3 regions of the Planococcus sp. FY231025 genome follow, and region 2 is predicted to be linked to each of the others. Evidence: riboswitches for the same ligand, from Rfam matches in the RefSeq annotation. Region 2 holds a riboswitch; each other region holds the start of a gene.
What was found. Region 2 has a riboswitch for S-adenosylmethionine ahead of ACTL32_RS16310 (O-acetylhomoserine aminocarboxypropyltransferase/cysteine synthase family protein). Riboswitches for the same ligand answer to the same signal wherever they lie in the genome.
Positions count from the first base shown of each region.

Region 1: another riboswitch for S-adenosylmethionine. It lies ahead of ACTL32_RS15330 (methionine ABC transporter ATP-binding protein); the one in region 2 lies ahead of ACTL32_RS16310 (O-acetylhomoserine aminocarboxypropyltransferase/cysteine synthase family protein).
Region 3: another riboswitch for S-adenosylmethionine. It lies ahead of ACTL32_RS02000 (methionine biosynthesis PLP-dependent protein); the one in region 2 lies ahead of ACTL32_RS16310 (O-acetylhomoserine aminocarboxypropyltransferase/cysteine synthase family protein).

Region 1 is NZ_JBQJJG010000010.1:4,588-14,766, reverse strand. Features, by position in the region: gene ACTL32_RS15355 (acyl-CoA dehydrogenase family protein) at 1-1,676, shown strand, start outside; gene ACTL32_RS15350 (arsenate reductase family protein) at 1,962-2,315, shown strand; gene gcvH (glycine cleavage system protein GcvH) at 2,394-2,774, shown strand; gene ACTL32_RS15340 (toprim domain-containing protein) at 2,848-3,186, shown strand; gene ACTL32_RS15335 (thioredoxin family protein) at 3,193-3,504, shown strand; SAM riboswitch class I at 3,553-3,657, shown strand; gene ACTL32_RS15330 (methionine ABC transporter ATP-binding protein) at 3,737-4,762, shown strand; gene ACTL32_RS15325 (methionine ABC transporter permease) at 4,755-5,423, shown strand; gene ACTL32_RS15320 (MetQ/NlpA family ABC transporter substrate-binding protein) at 5,472-6,299, shown strand; gene ACTL32_RS15315 (dicarboxylate/amino acid:cation symporter) at 6,503-7,678, shown strand; gene ACTL32_RS15310 (hypothetical protein) at 7,857-8,387, shown strand; gene ACTL32_RS15305 (hypothetical protein) at 8,584-8,742, shown strand; gene sufC (Fe-S cluster assembly ATPase SufC) at 9,018-9,797, shown strand; gene sufD (Fe-S cluster assembly protein SufD) at 9,816-10,179, shown strand, end outside.
Region 2 is NZ_JBQJJG010000011.1:19,652-29,830, reverse strand. Features, by position in the region: gene ACTL32_RS16325 (methionine ABC transporter permease) at 1-168, opposite strand, end outside; gene ACTL32_RS16320 (methionine ABC transporter ATP-binding protein) at 158-1,189, opposite strand; SAM riboswitch class I at 1,325-1,438, opposite strand; gene ACTL32_RS16315 (glycerol-3-phosphate acyltransferase) at 1,518-2,159, opposite strand; SAM riboswitch class I at 2,294-2,412, shown strand; gene ACTL32_RS16310 (O-acetylhomoserine aminocarboxypropyltransferase/cysteine synthase family protein) at 2,517-3,806, shown strand; gene metX (homoserine O-acetyltransferase MetX) at 3,822-4,835, shown strand; gene cpaB (Flp pilus assembly protein CpaB) at 5,295-6,086, shown strand; gene ACTL32_RS16295 (AAA family ATPase) at 6,101-7,240, shown strand; gene ACTL32_RS16290 (CpaF family protein) at 7,266-8,630, shown strand; gene ACTL32_RS16285 (type II secretion system F family protein) at 8,621-9,550, shown strand; gene ACTL32_RS16280 (type II secretion system F family protein) at 9,560-10,179, shown strand, end outside.
Region 3 is NZ_JBQJJG010000001.1:443,695-453,873, forward strand. Features, by position in the region: gene ACTL32_RS01975 (GntP family permease) at 1-569, shown strand, start outside; gene ACTL32_RS01980 (3-hydroxyacyl-CoA dehydrogenase family protein) at 655-1,602, shown strand; gene ACTL32_RS01985 (SDR family NAD(P)-dependent oxidoreductase) at 1,602-2,366, shown strand; gene ACTL32_RS01990 (NAD(P)-dependent malic enzyme) at 2,568-3,809, shown strand; gene metC (cystathionine beta-lyase) at 4,059-5,234, opposite strand; gene ACTL32_RS02000 (methionine biosynthesis PLP-dependent protein) at 5,231-6,352, opposite strand; SAM riboswitch class I at 6,428-6,532, opposite strand; gene ACTL32_RS02005 (antibiotic biosynthesis monooxygenase family protein) at 6,864-7,169, shown strand; gene ACTL32_RS02010 (hypothetical protein) at 7,166-7,519, shown strand; gene ACTL32_RS02015 (cobalamin B12-binding domain-containing protein) at 7,538-8,191, shown strand; gene ACTL32_RS02020 (STAS domain-containing protein) at 8,169-8,939, shown strand; gene ACTL32_RS02025 (LLM class flavin-dependent oxidoreductase) at 9,686-10,179, shown strand, end outside.

The sequences.
Region 1 (10,179 bases), on a different contig from region 2:
TTGCGAAAACGACGGAAGACTACGTGAACACAGAAGTCATGCCGGTCGTCGAGAACTTGGAAAACCACGAATTCGAACATTCTGTCCGTTTGTTGAAATCGGCTGGAGACCTGGGCTTGCTGGGTGCAGATGTGCCTGAACAATACGGCGGCCTCGGGCTAGATAAAATCGCTTCTGCTTTGATCGCTGAAAAGATGTCCAAAGCAGGCGGCTTCGGTATTACGCACGGCGCACACGTCGGAATCGGTTCATTGCCGATCGTGCTTTTCGGAAACGAAGACCAGAAACAGAAATACCTTCCGCGCTTGGCAACAGGTGATCTGATTGCTGCATACGCGTTGACTGAGCCTAGCTCAGGATCCGATGCACTTGGTGCGAAAACGACTGCCCGCTTGAATGAAGCAGGCACGCATTACGTCTTGAACGGCGAAAAACAATGGATCACGAACGCAGGATTTGCGGATGTCTTCGTTGTGTACGCAAAAATTGACGGCGAAAAATTCTCTGCTTTCATTGTAGAGCGCGCTTACGACGGTGTTTCAGTCGGACCTGAAGAGAAAAAAATGGGTATCAAATCTTCTTCAACACGTACGTTGATCCTGCAGGATGCGCAAGTGCCTGTTGAGAACTTGTTGGGAGAAGCAGGGCGCGGACATGTGATCGCGTTCAACATCCTGAACATCGGCCGCTACAAATTGGGCGTCGGCACAATCGGCGGCGCAAAATATGCATTGGAATTGACCATCCCTTACACAAACCAGCGCCAGCAGTTCAAGACGCCGATTTCATCTTTCAACTTGACGCGCGAAAAATTGGCGACAATGGCTTCTCAATTGTATGCCCTTGAAAGCTCCGTCTACCGCACAGTCGGCTTGTTCGAAGACCGCATGAGCGGCTTTACAGACGAGCAGCACGCAGACGGCAAACTAGTTGCTGATTCCATCGCTGAATTTGCAGTGGAGTGTTCCATGAACAAATTCTTCGGAACAGAGACGCTTGATTATATCGTCGATGAAGGCGTTCAATTACACGGCGGCTACGGCTTTATGGCTGAATATGAAATTGAGAAAGCTTACCGCGATTCACGCATCAACCGGATCTTTGAAGGAACGAATGAAATCAACCGCCTGCTTGTACCAGGCACTTTGATCCGCAAAGCGATGAAAGGCGAACTCCCATTGTTCGAGCATGCACAAAAACTCCAGGAAGAGCTTTTGATGATGATGCCGGAAGAAATCGGCACAGAAGCATTGGCACAGGAGAAATACTTGGTGCGGAACGCGAAGAAGATCGCGCTTTTAGCGGCTGGCCTTGCGGCACAGACCTACGGAGCAAAACTTGAGCAGGAGCAGGAAGTGCTTGTGAACATCGCGGACATCGTCAGCAACGTCTTTGCAATGGAATCAGCAGTCTTGCGTACAGAAAAAGCGATCGCGGCTTCTGGCGAAGAAAAAGCGAAACAGAAATTGCTGTACACGCAGATCTATTGCCAGGAAGCATTCGACAAAATCGAAAAAGACGCAAAAGAAACTTTGCTTGCAGCTATCGAAGGCGACAACCAGCGCATGATGCTGTCAGCATTACGCAAATTGACGCGCTCGACTCCTTATAACGTCATCGCGAAAAAACGCGAAGCGGCAGTTAAATTGATCGAAGTTGAAAAATACGTCGTGTAAGAATTTTTTAAAACGCAGCTCAGGCTGCGTTTTTTCTTTGTTCAATTTCTATGGCAGATGGAGAGTAGTAAGGCATGAACAGGCATTTTCCAGTTATGTGCTCATAGAAGTACGGAATGTGCTCATAGAGCCTTAAAACCGCTCATAGAGAATAAAAACGTTAATCTTTTATAGAATTAGAAAACTCCATCACAATAAACACAGGCACCTAAAATAAATGAACATTTTTCTTCGTTCGACCGGCTAGCTGGATTTTGGTAAGCTTGAAGAAAAGGAGGTTTTATTGTGATTACATATTATGCTTATCCGAAATGCACAACGTGCCGCAACGGAAAGAAATGGCTTGATGAACACGGTGCCGAGTACCGCGAGATCAATATTGCTGAAGCGCCGCCGTCCAAGGAAGAGCTCCGCAAGATCTACAAAGCCAGCGGCATTGAACTGAAGAAGTTCTTCAATACGAGCGGCATGAAGTACCGTGAGCTTGGGCTGAAGGAAAAACTGCCGGAAATGGGCGAGGACGAACAGCTGGAATTGCTGGCTGGCGACGGGATGCTCATCAAGCGGCCGCTTGCATGGGACGGGGAGAAAACGACGCTTGGTTTCAAGGAAGACGTCTATGAAAATACCTGGAAGTAGAGCCATACATTTCTTGTGTTTCCCATATGTTTATGTCAAACTAAAGGGGAGCAAACTACATAATTTGGAGGGTTTTCGATGAGCACACCACAAGAACTTCGTTATTCAAAAGAGCATGAATGGGTAAAAGTAGAAGGCGGTACAGCACGCATTGGCATCACTGATTTTGCACAGGCCGAATTGGGCGATATCGTTTTCGTTGAATTGCCGCAAGTTGGGGACGAACTGAAAAAAGACCAGCCTTTCGGAAGCGTTGAATCTGTAAAAACCGTATCGGAACTTTACGCGCCGATTAGCGGCAAAGTGGTTGAAGTGAACTCTGAGCTGGAAGACAGCCCTGAATTTGTCAACGAATCTCCTTACGAAAATGCGTGGATGGTGGTAATCGAATCTCCTAGCGAAGCTGAAGTAGGCGAGTTGATGACAGCTGAGCAATATAAAGAAATGATCAACGAGTAATCTCAAAGCGCCTCCTTTTGGCGCTTTTTTTATACAGATTTTCTTTCATACCGATCTAGTGAGGTGTTGGCTTATGGAAAAAGTAATCGTGGTGGAAGGGATCAGCGATAAGACGCGGATCGCGCCGCTCATTGCAGAACCCGTGACGATTCTTTGCACAAATGGTACAGTAAGTGCATCGAGGCTTGAAGAACTGCTGCTGCCATATGAAGGCCTGGACATCATCATCCTGGTCGATGCGGACAAATCAGGAGAGAAATTGCGGAAATTGGTGAAGCGCGAATTTCCCGAAGCCCGGCACTTTTACATCAGCCCGAGCTTCAAGGAAGTGGCGGCCACGCCGATCCGCAACTTGATCGATGTTCTGATTTCAGCAAACGTTCAAGTCAATAAGTTATTAGCTGAGGGATGAAACGAAATGGAAGAATGGACTCATAAAGAATGGCTGAAAGAAAAAAACACGAACACGGTCGCCGCGTTTTATTTGTATACGCCGATGTGCGGCACATGCAAAGTCGCTTCCAAAATGCTCGATGTGGTTGAAGAGCTCCTGCCGGACATGCCGATGGGCAAAGCGGACTTGAACTATGTGCAGGAAATTGCCGGACTCTATAAAGTGGAAAGCGTGCCTTGCCTGCTCATCACAAAGAACGGAGAGCTGGAAGAAAAGATCTATGCATTCCAATCGGTGCCTTATTTATACGAAAAGTTAAAATCTATTGACGGATAAAGTGAAGCGTGGTAAATTGAATTTCTGAAATCAATTAAATATCGTCAACTCTTATTAAGAGTGGTGGAGGGAAGTGCCCTATGAAGCCCGGCAACCGTCATGAAAATGAAATGGTGCCAAATCACACAAGGCGAAAGCTTTGGAAGATGAGAGATCGGTTTAACTTTTAAAGTTACCCTTCTGCTCAAATTTGCGCAGAAGGGTTTTTATTTTGAGGCGGGAGTGTTTAGGAATGATCGAATTAAAACAATTATCGAAAGTGTTCGATACCGGTAAAGGTTCACTGACCGCAGTGGACGGCGTGGACTTGTCAATCGGCGGCGGCGAGATCTTCGGTATCATCGGCTATAGCGGCGCCGGAAAAAGTACATTGATCCGTTTGCTGAACGGGCTTGAAAAGCCGACAAAAGGTTCTGTCGTCATCAACGGGCAGGACATCACGAATATCAGCAGCGGTGAGCTGCGGAAGGCGCGCCAGAAAGTCAGCATGATTTTCCAGCATTTCAATTTGCTTTGGTCGCGCACCGTCAAAGAGAACATCGAGTTCCCGCTCGAAATCGCCGGTGTCCCGAAAGAGAAACGCGCAGCGCGCGTCCAAGAACTGGTGGAACTGGTAGGCTTGGGTGGACGTGAGAATGCATACCCGTCCCAGCTGTCAGGCGGCCAGAAGCAGCGCGTCGGCATTGCGCGCGCACTTGCCAATGAACCGGAAGTGCTGCTATGCGATGAAGCAACGTCTGCACTCGATCCACAGACGACGGACTCGATTCTGGACTTGCTGGTGGACATCAACAAGCGCCTTGGACTTACGATTGTGCTGATTACGCACGAAATGCACGTCATCCGGAAAATCTGCCATCGCGTCGCCGTCATGGAAGGCGGCCGGGTCGTAGAGATGGGCGATGTGCTCCGCGTCTTCCAGGCGCCGAGGGAAAACATCACCAAGCGATTTGTGGCGCAAGTGACAGATACGGAAGATTCACAGGAGACGATCAAGCATCTCCGCGAGTTGTATCCGGAAGGCGTGCTGGTAAAACTGGTCTTCGTCGGGGACCAGACAGAGCAGCCGATTTTGACCAAGTTGATCCGGAAGCATCCGGTCGATATCAATATTGTGCAAGGGAATATCGCCCATACACAACGAGGAGCATACGGAACATTGATTTTGCAGATAAAAGGCTCTCAGCCGGAAGTTGCTGAGGCAATGGCATTCTTGAATGCGGAAGGCGTCCAGACGGAGGTGATGGCAAATGATTGAGTCATTATTCCCGAACGTCGACTGGCAGGATATGTGGGAAGCCACGCTTGAAACATTGTATATGACGGCTATGTCGACGCTCTTTACATTCGCCATCGGCCTTGTGCTGGGCATCGTCCTATTTTTAACCGCACCTAAGCAATTATGGGCAAACAGCATCGTGAATTGGCTGACTGGCGCATTCGTCAATATTTTCCGGTCGATTCCGTTCATCATCTTGATCATTTTGCTGATTCCGCTTACGAAATTCATGATCGGAACCATCCGGGGGCCGAATGCGGCATTGCCGGCGCTGATCATCGGGGCAGCACCGTTCTATGCACGCATGGTGCTGATTGCATTGAAAGAGATCGACAAAGGCGTTATTGAAGCGGCGCGTTCGATGGGTGCAAGCACATGGACGATCATCCGCAAGGTGCTGCTGCCGGAGTCGAAGCCGGCGTTGATTTCCGGAATTACGGTTACGGCCATTGCCTTGGTCGGCTATACCGCGATGGCCGGCATCATCGGAGCAGGCGGTCTTGGCACGCTGGCTTTCCTTGATGGCTTCCAGCGCAGCCGCCAGGACGTTGTTCTGGTAGCGACCATCCTGATTTTGGTCATCGTTTTTGCCATCCAGTTTGTCGGGGACCGTTTGACGGTGAAATCAGATAAACGTTAATCTAAAATTCCATAATAAAAAACACCATAGAAAAGGGAGCGTACACACATGAAGAAACTTGTAACAGGAACATTATTGGCAGCATTGGCATTGGCAGGCTGCGGTGCAGAAGAATCCGGCAGCGGCGGATCCGGCGGGGAAGAGTCAAGCACATTGAAAGTGGGAGCGTCCAACGTACCGCATGCGGAGATTCTGGAGCAGGCCCAGCCCATCCTGGAAGAACAGGGTATTGAACTGGAAATTGAAACATACCAGGATTATATCTTCCCTAACCAAGATCTTGAATCAGGCGAAATTGATGCCAACTACTTCCAGCATGTCCCTTATTTAGAATCACAAATTGCCGAGAATGGCTATGAGTTTGAAAATGCCGGCGGCATCCATATTGAACCGATCGGAGTTTATTCCCAAAAATATAAGTCGCTTGAAGAACTTCCTGAAGGCGCAACGATCCTGATGAGCAGCTCTGTTGCAGACCATGGACGAATCTTGTCCATGCTTGAAGCGCAAGGCTTGATCACTTTGGATGAGTCGGTGGAAAAAACAACAGCCGAAGTAAGCGACATTACAGATAATCCGAAGAACCTGCAATTTGAAACAGATTACGAAGCGGCGATTCTTGTGCAAATGTATGAGCAAGGCGAAGGCGATGCCGTGTTGATCAACTCCAACTACGCGATTGATGCCGGATTGAACCCGCTTGAAGATTCCATTGCTCTTGAAAGCTCGGATTCACCATATGTCAACATCATTGCTGTCCGCAAAGGCGATGAAGACAACGAAAACGTCAAAGCCTTGGTGGAAGTGCTGAAATCTGACGAAATCCAAGATTTCATCCTTGAAGAGTGGGGCGGCTCAGTAGTGCCGGTCGACTAATAAAATGAACAAAAGGCCCCTGAATCAGATTCGGGGGCCTTTTGTATTTTGCTGAAGGAGTGGGAAGAGGAAAGGGAAGTTTTAACTTTGTTGAAATAATAAAAATATTTCGCGTATTGGAGATTCTATTAACTTTTTTTTACCTTTGTGATACTTTTGGATAATAAATAAAATACATTTGTTCATATAGGGAGGACATGGAAGTGAAGTTTAATTTTGGTTTATTGCCGAGAATTATTGTGGCTATCGCTTTAGGGGTGTTGATCGGTTCGTTTGCGCCGGAATGGCTGGCCCGGAGTTTTGCTACATTCACAACGATTTTTGGCAACTTTCTTAATTTCATTGTGCCATTGATCATTCTCGGATTTATCGCACCGGGAATTGCCAAATTAGGCAAAGGATCGGGAAAACTGCTTGGATTGGCAACGTTTTTCGCGTATGCGTCGACTATTATCGCTGGTACGATGGCATTTTTCGCAGCAACGACGATTTTGCCGAATTTCATGCAAGGCGGTTCGTTGAGCGCAATCGATGATCCGGAACATGCACTCGCAACTTCGTTTATCGCGCTTGATATGCCGCCGGTGTTCGGCGTCATGTCTGCGTTGATACTGGCATTCCTGCTCGGAATCGGCATGGCTTCCACCGGAAGCAAGACGATGTTTTCGTTTTTTGATGAATTTCAGGCAATCATCGAGAAGACAATCACGTACGTCATCATCCCTCTTCTGCCATTCCATATTTTCGGGATTTTCGGAAACATGGCCTATGGCGGGGCGGTTGCAGAGATTCTTTCACTCTTTGCTGTCGTATTCGTCATGATTATCATTTTGCATTGGGTCATGCTGCTGCTGCAATATACGACAGCCGGCACACTCAATGGCCGCAATCCGTTTTCATTGCTGAAAACGATGCTGCCGGCATATTTCACGGCCCTTGGTACTCAATCTTCAGCAGCGACAATTCCAGTCACCGTCCGGCAAGCCCGCAAAACAGGTGCTAACGAACGGGTCATTGACTTCGCGGTTCCATTGTTTGCAACGATCCATCTATCGGGCAGCACGATCACAATCGTCTCTTGTGCGGTCGGCGTCATGCTATTGACAGGCGATGTCGCTTCTTTCGGAAGTGTCCTTCCCTTCATCCTGATGCTGGGCGTCACGATGATCGCAGCACCTGGTGTACCTGGCGGAGCGGTTATGGCCGCAATTGGTTTGTTGGAAACCATGCTCGGATTCGACTCTACTATGGTCGCTTTGATGATTGCCTTGTACTTGGCGCAAGACAGCTTCGGAACAGCGACGAATGTGACGGGAGACGGTGCTTTAGCAATGATCGTCGACCGGTTTACTAATGGGAAGCAGGCAGCGAAACTATAGGACGGCGGTTTTAGAGGGGTGAAACGTCTTTCTGGAGCGGAAAAAACTCCTCATCGCTGGAATAGAAATGGAAGTATTAGGAATGTTTTTCTAATTGCGACTATTCGGCCATGTATATACGCTCTCTTAAAGCTGTGTTAATATAATTTTCGGAACATACACACAAGGGGGCTTTTACATGAAGAAATTATTGGTCATCGGATTTTCAGCAGCTTTGCTTCTTGGAGCATGCAGTGAAGAAACCGCTACAGACACAACAAAAGAAGAAACAGCTGGCACCGAAGAAGCAGCAGGATCATCTGCTGATATGAAGCAGGAAATGATGCGCTTCTATATGTCAGTACCGAATACAATCAATGCAAACGACGCAGACTTGAACGCTTTTGAAGCGGCGCAGGCAGATGCATCCCTTCCGGAAGGCGAAGACTTGCAGAAGATGAAAGATGCAGCTAAAACAGCTGCAGAAAAAACAGCTGCTGCAGTAGAAGGCATTGAAATCCCTGAAACACTTGAAGATCAAAAAGGCGAGATTGAAGAAGCGTTGGCGCTGATCAAAGAATCGTACGATATGAAAGCGGATGAACTGACAAAGGAAGCTTCTTTTGAAGCGGCAACTGCGAAATTCCAGGAAGCGGACGATAAGTTCAACGGTTTGTTGGAAGCGCAGGAACTGAATCCTTCAAGCATCCAGAACGAAGTAAGCCAATAAGAAACCCAGAAGCCCGGCGGTCCTCCGCCGGGTTTTTGAATTTATTGGAAATTCGCATGACAATTGAGCTATTTTCTGTAAAATATAAAAGCTTTGGTTTTAATCTGGAGTCAAAGGGTATAACATAATAGAAAATTACAAACCAAGAGAGGGATGACCAACTATCGATTCACATGGCTTAGAACGTACCGAGAAAATGGAGCAAGCCTTCAGGGATGTACACGGATTCGGAATTGACGAGTATACAAATGACACAGACAAGATTGTACAAGTGGAACAGCGCAGGGAAGCAGATTACCGGCAGGGGCAGCAAGTAGCCGCCCGACTCGAACGCCAAGTACACGGACATTCATAAATAGAAATTGCAGAAAACCAGCCAGTGCCTTAAGGTGCTGGTTTTTTCTTTGGCCGGATTTCTCATTTAGCCTAAGGTTATTGAAAAAACGTAAAGGAGAGCGCACCTCCTGATTGAGAAGAGATTTCAGTGGAAATACAGGTAAATAAAATGGTTTTATCAATCCTGAACATCCGATTTAAAGATTTGCTACTATGCCTAATTTCAGGTAAGATTAGAATGATACTAATTAAGGATGGATTTCCATTCTATATTAACTTACTGGAGGTATTTAAATGTCAACTTTGGTCATTAAAGATTTACACGTTAAAATCGAAGATAAAGAGATTTTAAAAGGTGTAAACTTAACAATTAATACAGGTGAAATCCATGCCATCATGGGGCCTAACGGTACAGGGAAGTCCACTTTGGCTTCTGCTATCATGGGTCATCCGAAATACGAAATCACATCAGGATCGGTCACGCTTGACGGGGAAGACGTTCTTGAAATGGAAGTTGACGAACGCGCCCGTGCAGGCCTGTTCCTGGGCATGCAATACCCAAGCGAAATTTCCGGCGTTACCAATGCCGATTTCATGCGCTCTGCGATCAACGCGCGCCGCGAAGAAGGCGAAGAGATTTCATTGATGAAATTTATCCGCGAATTGGATAAAAAGATGGAAGTCCTTGATATGGACCAGGAAATGGCTCAGCGCTATTTGAATGAAGGTTTCTCAGGCGGGGAAAAGAAACGCAATGAAATCCTTCAAATGATGATGATCAAACCGACCTTCGCCATTTTGGATGAAATCGACTCCGGTTTGGATATCGATGCATTGAAAGTTGTTTCAGAAGGCGTCAACCAGATGAAAGGCGAAGATTTCGGCTGCTTGATCATCACTCACTACCAGCGTCTCTTGAACTACATCACACCGGACCAAGTCCATGTCATGATGCAAGGCCGCGTCGTGAAATCCGGCGGCAAAGAGCTTGCGCATAAATTGGAAGCGGAAGGCTATGACTGGATCAAAGTTGAGCTTGGCATCGAAGACGAGACAGTAGGACAAGAAGCTTAATTGGAAGGGGAGACTAACGTGACGGTTGAAACAAATCTTAAAGTGACCGAGCAGGACGTGCGCTCCTTCTCGGCTTCGAAATCAGAACCGGAAGAGTTTACGAACCTGCGCGTCCAAGCGCTGGCAGCTGCGGAAGCATTGCCGCTGCCGAAACCGGATAAAACGAAAATCACGGCCTGGAATTTTACAGAGTTTCCGGTCCATTCAACAGAAAGCTCCACGTATTCTTCATTAGGAGAGCTTCCTGAAGAAGTGAAATCACTGGTGGATCTTGAACAGAAAAACCTGTATATCCAGCACAATAATACACCGGCATACTCATCGCTTTCCGAGGACTTGAAAGCGAAAGGCGTCATCTTGACGGATATCTTCACTGCCATCC
Region 2 (10,179 bases):
ATTCAGTACTTTTGAAACCGGTTCGTTCGCCAATAAATGGCCTTTTCGGGTAACGACCAGCAGAATGCCGAGCGGGAAGCCGATGACCAGCGAGAACAGGAAGGATGCGCCCGTCATGTAGATGGTTTCCCAAAGGGCTTCCAGGATTTGTTCGTTATCAACTAGCATAATTCCGCACCTCCTCGACTTTGACATTGCTGCTGCGTATGGATGTTAAGGCCTGCTGGATTTCAGCGGCAGGGCCGGTAAATTCGACAATGAGATTGCCGTATGGTTCGCCCTGCAGTTCGGTGATATTGCCAAACAAAACATTCAGGTCCAGGTTGAAGTCCCTGGATATCCGCGACATGAGCGGCTGTCCGACAGAAGCGCCGGTGAACTGGATCCGGTAGATGGTGTGCTTGCGGTCCGGGTCCTGGATCTGCTTCAGCAGCGATTCCGGCAGTTCGTCGTTCATGACGGAACGGACAAACCGCTGGGTCGTCGTGTGCTGCGGATTGGTGAACACTTCGAACACCGTTCCCCGTTCGATGACTTTGCCTGCTTCAAGCACTGCCACTTTGTCGCAGATTTCACGGATGACGCCCATTTCATGAGTGATCAGCAGGATCGTGATGTTGTATTCGCGATTGATGCGGCGCAGCAGTTCCAGGATGGATTGGGTGGTCTGCGGATCCAGCGCCGAAGTGGCTTCATCGCATAATAGAACCGATGGATTGGTGGCAAGCGCCCGGGCGATGCCAATGCGCTGTTTCTGGCCGCCGGAAAGCTGGTCGGGATATTTCTCTGCCTGATCGCCCAGACCGACAAAATCCAGCAGGTCCTTCACCTGTTCCTTGATCTTGTTTTTCGGCGTTTTGGCAAGGATGAGCGGCATGGCGACATTGTGGAAAACGGTTTTGGAATTCAGCAAGTTGAAGTGCTGGAAGATCATTCCGATGTCTTTCCGCGTCTGGCGGATGTCTTTTGCGGACAAGGTTGAGATGTCTTTTCCGTCAATCAGCACGCGGCCGCTGCTTGGCCGCTCCAGCAGGTTGACTGTCCGGATCAGCGAGCTTTTGCCGGCGCCGCTGAAGCCGATGACGCCGTATATTTCACCAGTTTCAACAGTCAGGTCGATGCCGTTCAGCGCGTGGATCGACTGTTTGCCGGACTGGTAGGTTTTTGTTACCTCCTCGAATTGAATCATAGTGTAAGCCTCCTCAAGCTGTTCCAGTAATGCAAATCTTTTCGCAGAGGGCTTTTTATCCGAAATTGAACGAAAAAAAGCCCCCTTTTTTCTTATCCACAAGAAAAAAGAAGGCTTCGGCATGAAACCATCTCATTCTCATCTTCCAAACGCAAAAATGCGTTTGCAGGAGTTAGCACAGTTTTCGCATGATGCGAATCCGCTGCCGAAACGTCATAGGGCCTGTCCCTCGGTTTCTCTGGATAAGAAAGTGATGTACGTATTTGATTTGTAAGGACTACTTTATGGGGGATTGTTGAAAAAGTCAACCTTTTCTTTTAAAAAAATTTCAGGAAGATCCTTCAGCCTTTTTCCGGAATACGGAAGAAACCTTATTTTCAGTGCCGTTTGCGATGCGGGAAATGTTTTCCGTGTGCTTGAATACAGCCATCGCGAACAGCGCAGCCGCAATGAACAAAGGCAGTCCGCCTTCAGCGGGCCACCAGGCAATGGCGAAGAACGTGGCATACAGGACCAAGACGCCCGCGACCAGGTAATTGGTGGCGAGTGCTGCTCCGACAAGAAGCAGCAGGCCGGCCAAGCCAAGCTTCCAGTCGAGCGCCACCATGACGCCGATGACGGCCGCTGTTCCTTTTCCGCCGTTGAACCTCATATAGAAAGGGAAGTTGTGTCCAATGACGACGCCGGCACCGACGACGAACAGCAGGGCCCAGACGGTTTCTTCTGAAAGTGAAGAAGCATTCAGCGCCCAGCGGAACACCCACACGGCAGCTGCGCCTTTGAGAATATCCAGGAAAGCGACCAGCGCTCCGTATTTCCAGCCGAGCACGATGGCTGCATTTGAAGCGCCTGAATTTTTGACGCCTTCTTTTTTGATGTTGACGCCTGTCAATAGCTGCGCGACCAGTGAACCATGCATGCAGCCGACAATATAACCGATGATGAGAGCAATAACTATCCATGAAAACATCTTTTCCACTCCTTCTCTTATAGATTTAACGTTTGAAAAGAGCGCAGGTTTCAAAATTTTTAGAATTATCCGCTTGACAAATCCCACATCCATTTTATATACTTCAGGACATGATGGAAAACTAAATCTGAATACTCTTATCAAGAGAGGCGGAGGGAATAGGCCCTGTGATGCCCGGCAACCGACAAGCAGCTCAGCTTGGAAAGGTGCTAAATCCTACAGATCCGGAAAGACGGGATCTGGCAGATGAGAGGAGGCATACCCGTATGTGACGGCCCTCTTCTTAACCGAAGAGGGCTTTTTCTGTTCCCTCCTCAACCCGCGGTTTCCATCAAAAAAACCTTAGGAGGAATAGAAATGACAAATTTTAAACCAGAAACGCTTTTATTGCACGGCGGACAGCAGCCGGACCCAGTGACCGGAGCGAGAGGGGTCGCCATCCATAAAACGACTTCCTATGTGTTTAAGAATACGGAACATGCCCAGAACTTGTTCGGCTTGAAAGAAGCAGGAAATATCTATTCGCGCATCATGAACCCTACGGTGGATGTATTTGAACAGCGTGTGGCTCTTCTTGAAGGCGGGTCGGCAGCTGTCGCCCTGTCTTCCGGCATGGCGGCCATCGCATTCTCCGTAATGAACTTGGCGGAAGCCGGCGACGAAATCGTGGCAGACAGCAATTTGTACGGAGGCACAGTCAGCTTGTTCGCCAATACCTTGCCGAGATACGGCATCACGGTGAAATTTGTCGACGGCACGGACCCGGAAAACTTCCGGGGCGCCATCACAGACAAGACAAAAGCGATTTTCGGGGAGATCATCGGCAATCCAAGCCTGAACGTCTTTGATGTTGAAAAAGTGGCGGAGATTGCCCATGAAAACGGCCTGCCATTATTGATCGACAATACATTCGCTTCGCCGTACGGCAGCAACCCGATCGAGTTCGGGGCGGACGTCGTTATTCATTCGGCAACGAAATGGATTGGCGGGCACGGGACGACCATCGGCGGAGTGGTCGTCGACAGCGGTAAATTCGACTACGACAATCCGCGATTCCCCAACTACACGGAACCGGATGAAAGCTATCACGGCATCCGCTATGGAATCGATGCGGCAGGAGCGGCATTTGCGACCAAACTCCGCGTCCAGCTGCTGCGTGATTTCGGACCATCGCTCAGCGCGGAAAGTGCACATGCCTTTTTGCAGGGGCTCGAGACGCTGCATCTGCGGATTCCGCGCCACAACAGCAATGCCCGCATCATCGCCCAATACCTGAAGGATCATCCGCAAGTGGAGTGGGTCAACTATATCGGCTTTGAAGATCATCCGTCGCACCAATTGGCCCAAAAATATTTGAAGGACGGCTATGGTTCGATTGTCAATTTCGGCGTGAAGGGCGGCCGTGAAGCAGGCCGGAAAGTGATTGACAGTGTCGCTTTATGGTCCCACGTGGCGAATGTCGGTGATGCGAAATCGCTGATTATCCACCCGGCTTCGACGACCCACCAGCAATTGACGGCTCAAGAACTGAAAGCTTCAGGGGTGACGGAAGAATTGATCCGCTTGTCGATCGGCCTGGAGAATCCGGAAGACCTGATCGCCGACCTCGAACAGGCCATCAAAGCGGCCGTTCTGGAAAACGCATAAGAGGAGGTGAATGAGATGGCTTACGTATCCATTGGTTCGCTGGCGCTGGAATCGGCGGAAATCTTGGAAGGTGTCGAACTCGCATATGAACGCTGCGGCAAGGAAGGGGCTCCGGTCGCTCTCCTATGCCACGCTTTGACAGGCGACCAGTTCTCGATCGGCACTCCGGAGAATCCGGGGTGGTGGGCAGGGTTGGCCGGGCCGGGCAAAGCCGTGGATACAGAGAAATTTCAAGTCATCACCTTCAATGTGCTCGGAGGATGCAACGGATCGACCGGTCCATTGTCCGTCAACCCGAAAACAGGCGAGCCCTACCGCGCGGATTTTCCGGAAATCACTATCCGCGACATGGTCCGGGCAGAGCATGCGGCTTTGCAGAAGCTGGGCATCGACCGGCTCGCGGCTGTCATCGGCGGTTCGCTCGGAGGCATGAAAGCGCTGGAATGGGGGAGGCTATATCCCAGTTTCGTCTCAGCGGTGTTTCCGCTGGCAGTGACGCCAGCCTACAGCGATTACGGCATTGCGTTCAACTGGATCGGCATCCACGCAATTGTTAACGATGCGGAATTCAAAAACGGGAATTATAGGGATTCTTCTCTCATTAAAGGTTTTGAAACGGCTCGAATGGCGGGGATGGTGACGTACAGGAGCGGCGGGCTCTTCAATGACCGGTTCAGCCGCGGCCATAACGGCAAAGGATTCGATGTCGAGTCCTATTTGTCCTATCAGGGCAGAAAGCTGGCCGGGCGCTTTGATGCTAATAGCTACGTCACATTGCTGAAGGCGATGAATACCCATGACGTGGAAGAAAGCCGACTGGAAGTGGCGGTGCACTCCTTGTCATTTACACATGATTTACTATATCCCGGACCCTGGATGAGTGAATGGATCGATAAGCAGCCCAAAGCAAGCTGGGCTCTCATTGAAACAGCATTCGGCCATGACGGTTTCCTGGTCGAATTTGAAAAATGGGATGGCCACATCCGGGAAAAAATGAATAACATTCTCGATTTGCAGCCTGTGCGATAGCATAGGCTTTTTTTATTGGTTCCAGAACTTTAAAGCAGGAAAATATCTCTAGTTAAATCATCTTAAAATCAAGATAATAAAAAAGAAAAAATAGTTAAAAATAATTATAAAGGAATATGTTTACATTTTTGAAAATGGGGAACCATAGATTTGTATCAGAATGGTAGGACTAAATATCTGTATTAACGGAGTAATAGAATGAAAAAAGGAGAGTAATAACGTTTTGGGTAAAATGACCTAAAGTTCTTTTTACCCATTAAACGACATTTGTCTATTTGGAGTATTTTGACAAACTTTAGGAGAAAGTGGTAAGGATATAAAGTAAGGAAGAGTTTATTCATGTTTAAAGGAAGTCGGTGCTGAAGCCAGCAAAGCTTCCGGAAAAAGGGATGGACCATGTTGTTTTTCCACGATAGTTTTCAAGGGATTTGAAGAAGAAAAAACCGGGAGAGTGCCGCAATGATCGAATCGAAGAGAAAAGCCATTATTTTTTTCCTGCTTGCTGCAATCTTGGCAGGAACCGCCGGATTTTTGACGCTGCAAAAAGTGAAAGAACTGAACAATGATTTAGGCACGATGGTGGATGTTTACGCTGCCGGACAGGATATCTCCTCGCGGAGCGTCATAACACCGAAAGATGTCACGATAGAAAAGATTCCGAAGAAATTCGTGACAGATGAACACATTACAAGCACTACCGATCTCGAGAACAAAGTATCGGTCATTCCTTTGTCATCCGGCGATCTGATCACCAAAAATATGCTGAAGCAGGCATCTGCCGTGATGGAAGAAAACAACAGGCTGATCACACTGATGGCTTCGGAACGCGTCTTTTTCGACGAACAGCTGGAAGCACTCGACCGGGTGGATATTATCGTCTCTCTGCGCGACAAGGACATCAACAAGACGGAAATTTTCATGAAAGACGTAAAAGTGGCCCGCGTAGCCAATGAAGCCAAGAAGTTTGCCGGCGTGCAAGTCGAAATTGCGTTGGATCAGGCGCCTCTACTCATACATATGCAGAATTATGCAGACAGTGTACGAATCATCAAAGCGAATGTCGGCAACGGGGAAGCCGGGGAAGCACCAGCAGAAGCCGCAGCTGAACCGCCGGCCGAAAAAGCCCCGGCCGCTGCAACACCGGCGCCGCCGGCAGAAGAAAAACCGGCAGAAGAGAAGGCGGCTGAAACTAAACCGGCAGAAAAAAAGCCGGCCGCTGCAGAACCGAAAACTGCGAAGCCGAAAAGCTGAAGGAGGAATATGGGATGAAACAATCCAAACTATTGATTGTCGGACAGAAAAACGAAATGTATTCCTTGCTGATGCAGCAGTTTGAAGGTGAATTCGATTACGCTTCGCTGGATCCAATCCATCTGCGGTCCGAGCTGAAAAATATGGATCCTGCACTTGTCCTGCTGCTCCATAATCCGGGGAAGGACCTGGAAACGCTCGCTTACTTGCAGCAGGAGCTCGACAACGTACCAATCGTGTTTGTCCATGAGAGCCATGATTTCCAGTTGTTCCGCGATTTGGTCCGGGCAGGGGCGATCGATTATTACGTCATCCCGGAGGACTTGAATGGCCTCGACAACCAGATCTCCATCCTGCTCGCCCGTCTTCAGATCGCTCCTGAAAAAGAGAAGCAATTGAGCTTCAAACGGGGCAGCGGCCAGGTCTTTGCTTTTTACAGCGGAAAAGGCGGAAGCGGCAAAACCTTATTGAGCACTTCATTCGCCCAGACGCTGAAGTTTGAATCGACCGCCCAGGTTCTCTACATTGACCTGAACCTGCAGTACGGCGGCGGCGAATCCTATCTCGGCGTAGAGACCGCGCGCAATATTTTGGATTTGGAACCGGTCATCAAAGAAATGACGGAACAGCATCTGCGGAACGTCACCGAGAAAGAGCCGCTTTCGAAAATGGAGCTGTTGATCAGCCCGTGCGATGCAGAATTGGCGGAATACATAACAGAGGATTTTGTCACCCGTCTTCTCCGTGTCTGCCGGCGCGCCTACGACTTCATCGTCGTCGACTTGCCGGTCAATATGGATGAGCGGACATATACCGCGCTTGTGGAAGCGGACCGAATCTATTATACGACTTTGCTCGATACGCCATCGATCCGGGTCTTCAAGCATACGGAAGAATTGTTCCAGAAGCTCGGAATCCCGACAGCAGACCGCCTTGAACTCGTATTGAATGAAGTCGGCAGGGAAAACGAATTAAGCAAAAAAGATTTCGAACGGTTTATCGAATATCCGGTGGCTGCTGAAATCAGGCGCGACATCAAAGGGGTCCAGACCGCGATCAATAAAGGCGAGACGCTCCGGAAGATGCCGAAAGAAAAGAAATTGACGCCGGCTGCAAAAGATATGCGCAAATGGGTTGTCTCGATGTTAAAATAACCGTTTTTAGAGAGGTAGGATAGCGATGTCGCTCTTTCAAAGAAAAAGAACCGAAACCGCTGCAGCGGTCAGCGACCATGTTTCTGTGCAGACTTCCCAAGTCCTGACCCCATATCTGGAAGAATTGCTTGAGCATTACAAGGCACGCCTTTTGGCGGAAACCAATCTGGAGCCGCTTATCGCTGCTGAAGAAGCCGAGCGGCGCTTATCGATCGAGCGGCTTATCAGCCAGTTCATGCTGGAAGAGAAAGTCGTCATTTCCAAAACAGATCGCGAGACATTATTGACGCGGCTGATTGATGAAACAGTCGGGTTCGGCCCGATTGAACAATTGTTGAAAGACCCGACCATCACGGAAATTTTGGTGAACGGACCAAAGGAAATCCATGTGGAACGGAACGGCCGGCTCGAAGCTTCGTACATCACGTTCAAAAACGAAGAACATGTGCGGCATATCGTCGACCGGGTGATTGCGCCGCTGGGCAGGCGGATCGATGAAAGCTCGCCGATGGTCGATGCCCGGCTTCCCGACGGCAGCCGGGTCAATGCGGTCATTCCGCCGATCAGCCTGAACGGCACACTCCTGTCGATCCGGAAATTCCGCAAAGAGCCGTTTGAAATGGAGGACCTCTTGCGGATGTCTTCGCTGGATGGTCCGATGGCGCAGTTTATCCAGGCGCTGGTCAAGGCGAAGCTGAACATCCTGATCTCGGGCGGAACCGGGAGCGGGAAAACGACCCTGCTCAATGCAGTAGCCAAAGCGATTCCGGTCAGTGAACGGGTCATCACCATCGAAGACTCGGCGGAATTGCGGCTCAACCGGGGCAGCGTCATCGGCATGGAGGCGCGCCCGGCGAACGTCGAAGGCAACGGTGAGGTCAGCATCCGGCAGTTGGTGAGGAACTCGCTACGGATGCGGCCCGACCGCATCATCGTCGGGGAAGTCCGGGGAGCTGAAGCGTTCGATATGCTGCAGGCGATGAATACCGGGCATGAAGGGTCGCTGACGACGGTGCACTCGAATTCACCGGTTGATGCGATCAGCCGTGTGGAAGGGATGGTCATCATGGCAGGAATGGATCTGCCAAGTGAAATCATCCGTGAATACATTGTCGGCGCACTCGATTTTATTATCCAGGCCGACCGCCTGGGCGATGGCCAGCGGAAAATCGTCAATATCTCGGAAGTCTATGTGGATGAGGACAAAGGCGTCAAAATACGCGATGTCTTCATTTTCAAGCGGACCGGAACCGGGAAGAACGGCGAAGTGCTAGGCTATTTCACGCCGACCGGCTATGTGCCGCAGTGCATGGAGCATTTGCGGATGTTCGGCATCGAGCTTGATGAGTCGATGTTCAATGTCAGCCGGGAGGTGGCGCAATGGACTTAAGCATCGGGATTCTGTACGGAGCAGCTGTACTGTCGCTGCTGTTTGCCGCTTATCTATTCCTCGACTACCGGAGCAGCAAGCAGGAATGGAAGAAAAAGCTGAAGACCTGGTATCCGGAAGAAAAGCGCAAAAGCGCCATCAGTGTCTGGGGCGACCGCTTCGACGAATCGGAAGCTTCGAGCGGGCTCGCCAGAAAATTGAAGAGCGCGAACGTCAATCTTCTGGCTTCCGAGTATATCGGCATGCATGCGCTTGGCGTATTGATGTTCTATGTCGTTTTCAACATGATCTTCAATATGGCGCCGCTGCCGAGCATCATCCTGACAGCGGGCATTCTGGCAGGCAGCCATTTTCTCTTGTTCTATATTCGCAAAAACAAATACGAAGAGCGCTTAAACAGCCAATTGAGCGAGGTATGCCGCTTGTTGGCGAATGCTGCAAGGTCCGGCATGACCATCACGCAGGGAATCGATCTGGTGGCCAGGGAAGTCAACGAACCGGCAAGGGATGAGTTCAAGCGCCTGTCGAATGAATTGAAACTCGGCGTGCCTTTTGAAACAGCACTGCGCACCGTGCAGAAACGGAATGAATCCCGGGACTTCCAGTTGTTCATTGCAACGCTTTTGATCCAGAAGCGGACCGGCGGCAACTTGGCGACAACGCTTGAGACGATGTCCAATACGCTCGAAGACCGCAAGATCCTGCACCAGACCATCCAGACCATGACATCTGAGCAGCGTTACATTTCCCTGATTGTCCCGGCAATGCCGATATTCATCCTGCTCTTCATGAACAACATCATTGAAGGCTTTACTGATCCGCTGACGACGCCGATCGGCATCATCATGATGATCGCATTCGGGCTTGGCATCATCTTATCGTTTTTCCTGATACGGCAAATTACAAATATAAAAGTGTAGGTGAAGGATATGGATGCGCTCATTATTTTTACAGTTATCGTCTTTTGGTTCATGGTGGTGCTGGGAATCCGGAACTGGTCGGTGTATGTGCAAGAGAAACGCGGAGTGCTGGTCCATGTCTCCGAGCTGACCAGCATGGACGCTTTCGATAAAAAGAAGAAAAAGCGGAAACAGAAAGCGAATCTGTTCCAGCGGCTGACGGGGTATGCGGATGAATTTGCAGACCTCGGCCAGCGCATCAATTTTTTCAGCGAGAACATTGAAGTGGCGGATTGGCTGAAAAAGTCAGGAAATCCCTACAACCTCACATTGGCCCGCTTCCAAGGGCTGAAAATCCTTTTGTTCATCATCGGTTTTTTCGCGGCGATGCTGGCTTTTATCATCGGCTTCCCGCTTTCTAAATACGGCTTGGTGTTCCTGCCGCTGATCGGCTATTTCACTCCGATCTACATCGTCAGGCGCCAAGCCAAAATGAGGCAGGAGAAACTGAGCCGGGATCTTCCGGATTTCCTCGATACGATCAGCACCAGTATCCAGGCGGGGGTCAGCATGGATCAGGCATTAAGGGAGGTGATTCGCTTTTTCGACGGTCCGCTCCGGGAGGAATTTATGCGCTTTATGCAAGAAAT
Region 3 (10,179 bases), on a different contig from region 2:
TTATTTTCCACGATTCCTTGGGGACTTCGGCATTGATCATTGCGCTTTCTGGCGGGATCTTGGCGACGTACCTGATCAACCGGAAGTACTTCCAGAATATCGGCCATGCGTTCGGTGAAGGCGCACTAGGCGCCGTCATCGCCATTGCCAATACAGCAGCGGTTGTCGGTTTCGGCGGTGTAGTCCGTGCCACTCCGGCTTTCGAGTCGGCGGTTGGCGTAATGACGGGGATTCCGGGAAGCCCGCTGATCGGCGGAGCCTTGGCTGTTGCGGTCATCGCCGGCTTGACCGGATCTTCTTCCGGCGGACAGGCGATCGCCTTGCCGCTCCTGGCGCCGCATTACCTCGATATGGGCGTCAACGCAGAAGCTTTGCACCGTACGGTATCCATTTCTTCCGGATCGCTTGATTCCTTGCCGCAGGGCGGATATGTAGTGACGACCATCCGTTCCATCGCAGGCGAGACGCACCGGGATGCATATCCGGCATTCGGGGCATTGTCAGTCGTAGTGCCATTGCTAGGCGCCGTCCTAGCGGTCATTCTATTTTCATTGGGCTTAGGCCTATAAGCAATCATTGCCCAACAAGCTATGTTCTTCCGTAGTTTGTTGGGTATAATTCGTTATACAGAATAAAACAAAAGAGGGGTGCAGCATGGAGAAGATTTCAATTTTAGGATCGGGGACAATGGGCCATTCAATTGCCTTGTCCGCAGCATGGTCAGGCCAGCAAGTGAAAGTATACGGCATCAACGAGCAGGACTTGGAGAATGCGGATAAAGGGTTGGAAAATAAAATTCAGGTTATGGTGGACAATGGCTTGTTTGACGCGGCAGACGGCCGGCGCATCAAGAACAGCATCCACTTTTCGACTTCCTTGGAGGAAGTGGTGGAAGGGGCGACTTTCATCATAGAAGTGATTCCGGAAGTGCTCGATTTAAAAAAGGACATGTACCGGAAGCTTGAAAGCCTGGTCGGGCCCGAGACTGTCATTGCGAGCAATACATCCGGCTTTATGCCAAGCCTGCTGGCAGACGATATGGAACATCCGACCCGGCTGGTCGTGACGCATTTCTGGAACCCGGGACACCTGATTCCGCTTGTGGAAGTGGTCAAAGGCGAGCGGACGGATAATGAAACAGTGGAGCGCGCGATGGCAGTCGTCGCTTCGATGAATAAAAAACCGATCCTTTTGAACAAGGAACTGCCCGGGTTTATCGGCAACCGCCTGCAATATGCGCTGTTCCGTGAAGCACAGGCGTTATTGGATGCAGGGGCAGCCACCAAAGAAGACATCGATGCCGCGGTCACCTACAGCATCGGCCGGCGCCTGCCGGTGACGGGTCCGCTGATGACAGCGGATATGGGCGGATTGGACGTGTTCTCCGCCATTTCGAATTATCTGTTCAGTGACCTGGCGGATGATCCGCGCTCTGGCAAGACATTGACACAGCTTGTTGAAGAAGGGGATCTTGGCGACAAGAGCGGCAAAGGGTTCTACGACTGGGAGCCGGCTGTATCCGAAAAGATCAATGCCGAACGCGAACAGACCTTGATCCATTTCCTGAAAAATGATCTCAAAACCGGGCAGGAGGCTGAATGATGGTCGAATACTTCACGGAACTCAAAGGAAAAACCGTTATCGTCACTGGCGGCAGCAAAGGAATTGGCCGGGATATCGCCCGGACGTTTGCTGAACTCGGCGCCAATGTAGCGATCTCCGGGCGCGGCAAGGAAGCGCTGGACGAAACGCTGGCTGAGCTGCACAGCTTCAATCCGAATTGCATCGCGGTCAGCGGCGACTTGAGCGATATCCAGGAAGTGCGGCGTTTAGTCGACACGGCTGCCGAAACGTTCGGAAGGGTGGATGTGCTGGTCAATAATGCCGGCGTCAACATTGCCAAACCGGCGATGGAAGTCACCGAACAGGACTGGGACACCGTTCTCGACTTGAATCTGAAATCTGCTTTCTTTGCCAGCCAGGCAGCTGCGAAATACATGCTGGAGCAAGGGAGCGGACGGATCATCAATATCGCGTCGCAAATGGCCTTTGTCGGCTATATCAAACGGGCGGCATACTGCTCGAGCAAAGGAGGCCTCGTCCAGATGACCAAAGCCTTGGCTGTGGAATGGGCGAAGGCAGGCATCAACGTCAACGCCGTTGCTCCGACATTTATCGAAACCGAATTGACCGCGAAAATGTTTGAAGACGAAGCGTTTAAAAAAGACGTCGAGAGCCGGATTCTCCTTGACGGTTTGTCACAGCCGAGGGATATTTCCGGAGCGGTCTTGTATTTGGCTTCCGGCCTGGCGAACTTTGTGACCGGCGAAACGATCAAGGTGGACGGCGGCTGGACAGCAATCTAAAATTTCACGAATAAAAGCCTCCAAGGGAACTGGAGGCTTTTATTCGTTTTTATTAAAATTCCAGGTCTTGGAATAGTAAGCGCTTACGTTTCTTTTCCTTCTCGGTCTAAAGACTGAAAATTCATTAAATTAAGCGAAAAGCCTTTTATTTCGCAAAGAACTCTCTATAATAAAGCATTATGAACAAAGGGAGATGAGGCAATGACGAACCTGAGAAACGATTCTTTGCATTTGCATCGCGAGAACCGGGGAAAGCTTGAAGTACGTTCGAAAGTGGCGGTCAGGAACGAGAGGGATTTAAGTCTTGCCTACTCTCCGGGCGTAGCAGAACCGTGCAAGGAGATTGCGCAGGATGCTGAGAAGGTGTTCGATTATACGATGAAGGGCAATACGGTTGCGGTAGTCACGGATGGGACAGCGGTGCTCGGCCTTGGCAATATCGGACCGAAAGCGGCGCTTCCGGTGATGGAAGGGAAAGCAGTGCTGTTTAAGGAATTTGCCGGGGTGGATGCTTTTCCGGTCTGCCTCGATTCCACAGATGCAGAAACCATCATCCAGACGGTCAAATTGCTTGAACCGGGGTTCGGCGGTGTGAACCTCGAGGACATTTCAGCACCTACTTGTTTTATCGTGGAAGAGCGGCTGAAGCAGGAAATGGACATTCCGGTGTTCCACGACGACCAGCACGGCACGGCGATTGTTACGCTTGCCGGGCTGATCAATTCGCTGAAACTCGTCGGCAAAGGTGTCGAGGACGTCAAAGTGGTAGTCAATGGAGCCGGTGCTGCCGGAATTGCGGTCGTAAAGCTCTTGAGCAAATTCGGCTTCAGCCATTTGATCATGTGCGATACCAAAGGGGCAATCTATAAAGGGCGGACAAATGGAATGAACCCCTATAAACAAGAAGTTTCCGAAATGACCAATTACGCAAAGGAAACTGGCGGGCTCGCTGAAGTGATCCAAGGGGCGGATGTTTTTATCGGCGTATCCGCTGCCGGCGCCTTGACAGAAGACATGGTCGCGTCGATGAACCGTGACGCCATCATCTTCGCCATGGCGAACCCGAATCCAGAAATCCTGCCGCATCTGGCGAAAAATGCAGGAGCACGGATTGTCGGAACCGGGCGTTCAGATTTCCCCAACCAGGTGAACAACGTACTGGCTTTTCCAGGCATCTTCCGCGGAGCACTTGATGTGCGGGCTTCCGAAATCAATGACGCCATGAAAATCGCGGCAGTCGAAGCGATTGCCGGCCTGATTGAAGTTAGCGAACTTCATGACGATTACGTCATTCCGGCCCCATTTGACCAACGGGTTGCATCGGCTGTGGCTGCAGCGGTGGCAAAAGCGGCAATTGAAACAGAAGTGGCGCGTCATCCGTCCGCGCTAAAAGAAGCGGTGGACCTAAACGTCCCAATCGGAGCAACTGACAGACGCAGCTAATATATATAATAGAAGAAAGCCGTCAGTGTTAACGCACTGGACGGCTTTTTTTTGTGTAAATTGGGAATCGCCGATAAATCCCTAGAATCGCCGATAAATCCCCAGAATCGCCGATAAAACCCCAGAATCGCCGATAAATCCCCAGAATCGCCGATAAATCCCCAGGATCGCCGATAACCTTCAAGAATCGCCGAAAAACTAAAAAAATGAAAGCCGGATGCACAGAACAGGCATCCGGCTCTCAAGGGTTTATTTCACCAATTCGGCAGGGTGGGCACGCCGTACTTTCTGCAATGCCTGCTCCAGGTCTTCAAGCAGATCGTCCGCGTGTTCAAGCCCGACGGATAGGCGCAGAACGCCGTCCGTAATGCCGCGTTTTTCGCGCTCCTCTTTCGGCATGGAGGCGTGGGACATTGTGGCAGGATAGGAAAGGATCGTTTCAACAGCACCGAGGCTGACGGCGAAAATCGGAATCTGCAGACTTTCCACAAAGGTCTTGGCAGCGGCTTTGTCCGCAAGGCGGAAGGAAAGCACGGCACCGGCACCGGTTGCTTGGCGTTCGTGGATCGGATTCCCGGGATGGAAACGGAAGCCGGGATAATAAACTTCCTCGATAGCTGGATGGGTATGCAGGTAATCGGCGATGATGCGGGCGGAAGCCGATGACTGTTTCAGCCTTGAGCCCAGAGTTTTGATGCCTTGGATCAATGTATAGGAATCCTGTGCGCCTAGCACCGATCCGAACGTATTTTGGATAAATCCGAGGCGGCTGCCGAGTTCCGGATCTTTGGTGACAGCAAGCCCGGCAATGATATCGCTGTGCCCGGACAGGAATTTCGTTGCACTGTGGAGCACAAGGTCTGCGCCCAGATCCAAAGGGTTCTGATAAAGCGGCGTCATGAACGTGTTGTCGACGAACGTCAGACAATCATTCGCTTTGGCCAGTTTTGCGGCAATTTCAATATCGGTGATTTTCATCACCGGGTTAGATGGCGTTTCGATATAGACCACTTTGCTGTTCTCCTGGAAAGCGGCGGCCATTTCACTCAAGTCGGTCATGTCGACAAACGAATAGCTGATTCCGAACCGCGGCAGCACCTCGGTGACAAAGCGGAAAGTCCCGCCGTAGACATCTTCAGAAACGAGGACGTGGTCCCCGGCAGACAATAGCATGAATGCCGAAGAGATGGCGGCCATGCCGGAAGCGAACGCAAAACCGCGTGTGCCGTTCTCCAGTTTGGCAATGGTTTCTTCAAGCTTTTGGCGTGTCGGGTTGCCGGAGCGGCTGTAATCGAACAGACCGAACTCTTCAAAATCCGCTTGGTGGTATGTCGATGATAAGAAAATCGGGACATTCACTGCGCCTGTTTTCTCATCGGTGCCCGCTGCGTGGATCAATTGGGTTTCCAGACGGTTTGTCGTCATAGGCGTACGCCCTCCTTGTCGAATGTTTTCAATGCTTCGGCGAGGTCCGCCGCCAGGTCTTCAGCTTCTTCGATGCCTACTGAGAACCGGAGCAGCCTGTCGCAGATGCCGCGGCTTGTCCGCTCTTCATAAGGGATTTCAGCGTGTGTCTGGGTAGCCGGGTAGGTGATGAAACTTTCAACGCCGCCCAGGCTTTCGGCGAACGTGATCAATTCCAGGCTTTCGAGGAACGAGGCGACCCATTCCGCTTGATTCAGCCGGAATGACAGCATGCCTCCTTTCCCGGGATATAGAACGTCCGATACGGCCGGATGGGATTGCAGGAATTCCGCCATTTCCTTGGCGTTCTTTTCGTGTTGTTTCATGCGGAGCGGCAATGTCTTCAACCCGCGGATCAACAGCCATGAATCAAACGGCGACAGCACTGCGCCTGCCGAATTGTGAAGGACGGCTAACCGTTCGCACAGCGCATCTCCTTTCGCGGCAACCAGTCCGGCGAGTACATCGTTATGGCCGCCGATATATTTCGTGGCGCTGTGCACAACAATATCTGCACCGAGTGAAATCGGCTGTTGAAGATAAGGCGTTAGGAATGTGTTGTCGGCAATCAGCAGCAAATTGTATTTTTTAGCCAAAGCGGCATAGCGCTCCAGGTCGATTTCCTGCATCAAGGGATTGGTCGGCGTTTCGATGAAGAAGGCGCGGGTGTTTTCATTGATCAATGCTTCCGTCTTTTCGCCATCGTTGAAGTCCGAATAGTGCGTGTGGATGCCGAAGACATCTGAGTAATGGTTCAACAGGCGGTAGGTGCCGCCGTAAATGTCCTCAGGCACCACCAGTTCATCTCCCGGGCGGAACAGGGACAGCACCAATTGGATGGCAGCCATGCCGGAACTGCAGGCATACCCGGCATCTGCGCCTTCCAGCGCCGCAAAGCCTTCTTCGAGAACCGTACGCGTCGGGTTTTTCGTGCGGGTATAGTCGTAGCCGGTGGATTTACCGAGGCCTTCATGTTCGTATGCAGTCGATAAGTAAATCGGAGTGCTGACTGCGCCGGTTTTTTCATCGCTGCGGGTGCCTAATTGAACCAATCGGGTTTCTAAACTTCTCTTTGCCATTTCGCTCATCCTTTCAAAAAAAAAACAGGGGCTTTCTTCAGAAAAAGAAGAAAGCCCCTGTATAGGAACACGTTCTTCTCATCTTCTAGGCATGCGCCTATTGGAATTAGCACCTTGGCCTTTGCAGGCTGGTTGCTGAGACTTCACAGGGCCAAATCCCTCCGTCTCTCTAGATAAGAAATAAAATATGCAATTGAATTTATATAATACAGATTACTTTAATCCAATTGGATGGAAAAGACAAGGGGGAAACCGGATTTTTATTAATTTTCACTCAATAAGGGCGTTTGCTGGCGGCAGGAGGATTCCTTACGCGTTCAAGCGGGTATAGGATAAACCGGTGCCCCTGCCGGCGGATTTTCGCTGATGAGGGTTGCCGGCTTTAAAAAAGACAAGCGCTCCTTCTGTATCCAAGTAGTATTGAAATCTTACGGCGCAAAGGACAACGCTTTTAATTCGAAAATCGAAAGGTTATAATAAACACTAGAATTTAGCGAAAAGGGGCTTTTTGATGTATATTGTAACTTCCACTGTAACGGTGCCGGAAGAAAAGACGGACGACTTGATCGCCATCTATAAAAACCGCTCGCGGCGTGTCGACAAAGCGGATGGTTTCCATTCATTCCGTTTGATCCAAAATACCAAAAAGCCGAATGAGCTGACGGTACACCTGGAATGGCATTCAAAAGAAGCCTATATGAAATGGGTCAAGAGCAATGAGTTCAAGGAAATCCATGAACTGGAAAAGCATTACCCGGACCAGCAGCTTGCAGGCATTGTACCGAAAGTGCGGCAGTACGAGGTGGTTGCTGAATGAACACAGAAACCAAAGGCCGCATTGCTTCGGCAACGGCGACCAGCATTTATGAAGCTTATCCCTCGTTATGGGACCGGTTCGGGGAACGCGGATTCCTGCGTACGGAGGAAGACAACCGGCATCACTTGGACCATTTGGAGACGGCGTATGAGCTGCAGGACTCTAAAATCTTTCTCGATTACAGCGTTTGGCTGGAAGGCGTGTTGAACAGCCGCAATGTCGAGACCGGATTGATCATCGATAATTTTGAACGCCTGATGGATATACTGCCCGGAAAGGCAGAAAAGGCAGAAGAGGAATTCATGCTTTCGTGCCTGAAGCAAGCGAATAAAATGTTGTCGGAAAGATGACTTGAAGGAGGTTGAAGAATGATTCAACCGATACAACTCGCGGAATTGTTCCTGGATGGAAATGATGCGGAAGCCCTTGTGCAAGTTCGCAGATTTCTGGAGGAGTATACGCAGCACGAACTTTTTGCGCGATTGCTGACGCCGGCAATGTACCATATCGGCGAATTGTGGGAAAACAATGAGATCGGGGTAGCGGATGAACACTTGGCCACTGCCGTCTGTGATTTTGTTGTTTCCGCTGTCGAAAACCGGAAACAGCAGGGGGATGGCACGGAACGCAAAGTGATGGTCCTTGGCCCGGAAGGCGAAGACCATTACATCGGATTGAAAATGGTATCGAGCCGGTTCCGTGAGAACGGCTGGTCGGTGAAATACCTTGGCCCGAACTTGCCGCTTGACCATGCGTTGGATGCCGCAAAACGCTGGGAGCCCGATGCAATAGCGCTTTCAGCGGCGCTAGTCTACCGCCTGCCGTTGATCAAGACCTATATCAAAGAATTTCTGGAACTGGATCCGAAGCCGATTGTCTTTTTGGGAGGACGGGCAGTTTCAAAAGCGAATCCGGAGGCGCTCCGCAATGAAGGCGCGATCGTCTTGGAGGATCTTGAACAATTAGAGCGATGGCTGACGATGGGAGAGGAACTGCAAGATGGATACGGAATATCAGTTTGAAGGCTTGCCGCTCCCGGCATTCAAATTATCGAAGGAACTGAAAGTGTTGGGGATCTCTCAAGAAGCGGAAAAATTTTTCGGGCCAACGGCTTCATTCAAGGACTTGATTGATGAAGGCAGCTTGAAGAAAGTGGAGAAATTGCTGATGCCGGAAACAGGTCCGGTACGGTTTGAAATGAATGTGGTCTCTGCAAGCGGCGGTCTCCTATTGGCCGACCTTCATGGAAAATGGCAAAGCGACGAAAGCTGGACGGTTGTTGTTATCTCCAAAGAGGACAATATCGAGCGCATCTCGCAGCAATTGCGGCGCCTGCAGGAACGGCTGCGCGAGACCGACTATGATCTGTTTCAGGAAAAGGAGCTTTCCATGCAGCTGCTCCAGCGAGTCCGAATGCTTTCTGCACCGAGCATCCGTCTGGACCTCGACCAGATGCTCATCCCGCTTTTCGGCGACTTGACGGCAGTGAAAATGGAAGCGGTCGGCGACAATGTCCTGAAAAACATCCACGACTCGCACGTCGAAACGGCCATCATCGACTTTACCGCGGTGGACCAGATCGAAGAAGAAGGGCTGAAGCTCTGGAACGGCTTGATGCAATCGCTGAAGGTCATGGGCGTCGAGTGCATTGTGACCGGAATCAAACCGGCGCATGCCAAACGGCTGCATGACCTTGAATCCAATACCGTGATGCGCTTCGCCTCGACACTCCTCGAAGTGCTCAACGAAAAAAGCGGAAGCCGGCTCTGAAAAGAGCCGATTCAGCTTGTATACAAAAGAATATTTATTCCTCTTCAAGAATGAGAGTCATTTAGGAGAAGCTATCCCGGATCCGCCACTTCAGGCGGACGCTTTCCGCGGGCTCGCGCCGAACTAACTAAGAACCTGTGCTCCTGCGCAAGCTCGTCGCAAATGCTTGCCCTCGCAAGCTTCGGTCAAGCATTGACTGGCGTCCGAGTGGATTTCGGCACTTCGCTATCCCGCAGGAAAGCCAATGACCGAAGAGAGTTCGGTCATTGGCTTTGCGACGAAGTGCGAAGCACTGCAGGAGCACAATGTTTGCCCTTGCCGCCTTCCGTTGCGGATCCTAAAGTCAGCGGCTTGTAACTAGATACACAAAGCAGAATAAGCGTCTTAATCCTTTTTTTGATACAGGTGACGCTCCCGACCGGGCTGGCCACGGAGACTCCTGTGGGAGCAGCGAAGCGACTCGAGCTGAAGGCCCCGCAGGAAAGACTTGGCCTGCCAAGTCTTTGCGACGAAGCTAGCGCAGCGATGCAGGAGCATGGTTTTTCAGTGACGAGGAGACTGAAGCCGAGCCCACGGAAAGCGAAGTGGCCAGCCCGGTCGGGCTTATACATCTCTGTTCAATCAAATTAGACTTTTTCTACAGTCTGAGCCGGCTCTGAAAAGAGCCGGTTTTTCTATGCCGTGAGCCGGAAAAGTGAAGGGCGTGGAAGAAATCGCTACAATGGTAAATATGAGGAGTGATTTATTTGGAATCGAAAAAATTCAACAATGTCCCGCTGTCGGTGCTGGACTTGGCACCGATCAATGCAGGAAGCGGCCCGGGGCAGGCGTTCAAGAACAGCGCTGAACTGGCGCAGCACGTAGAGAAATTAGGATTCAACCGGTTTTGGCTTGCAGAACACCACAATATGCCCGGCATCGGCAGTTCCGCAACGTCGGTATTGATCGGCCATATCGCCGGTTCAACGGAGCGGATCCGTGTCGGCTCAGGCGGAGTGATGCTGCCGAACCATGCGCCGCTTGTTATTGCCGAACAGTTTGGGACGCTAGAAGCGCTTTATCCCGGACGGATCGACCTGGGGCTTGGACGTGCGCCGGGAAGCGACCAGGCAACGGCATATGCGCTCCGCCGCACACTGCACAGCAGCGGGGATGAATTTCCGCAATTGGTGGAGGAGCTGGAAAACTTCTTTTCCGATCATCCGAAAGGGCGTGTGCAGGCATATCCTGGAACTGGGCT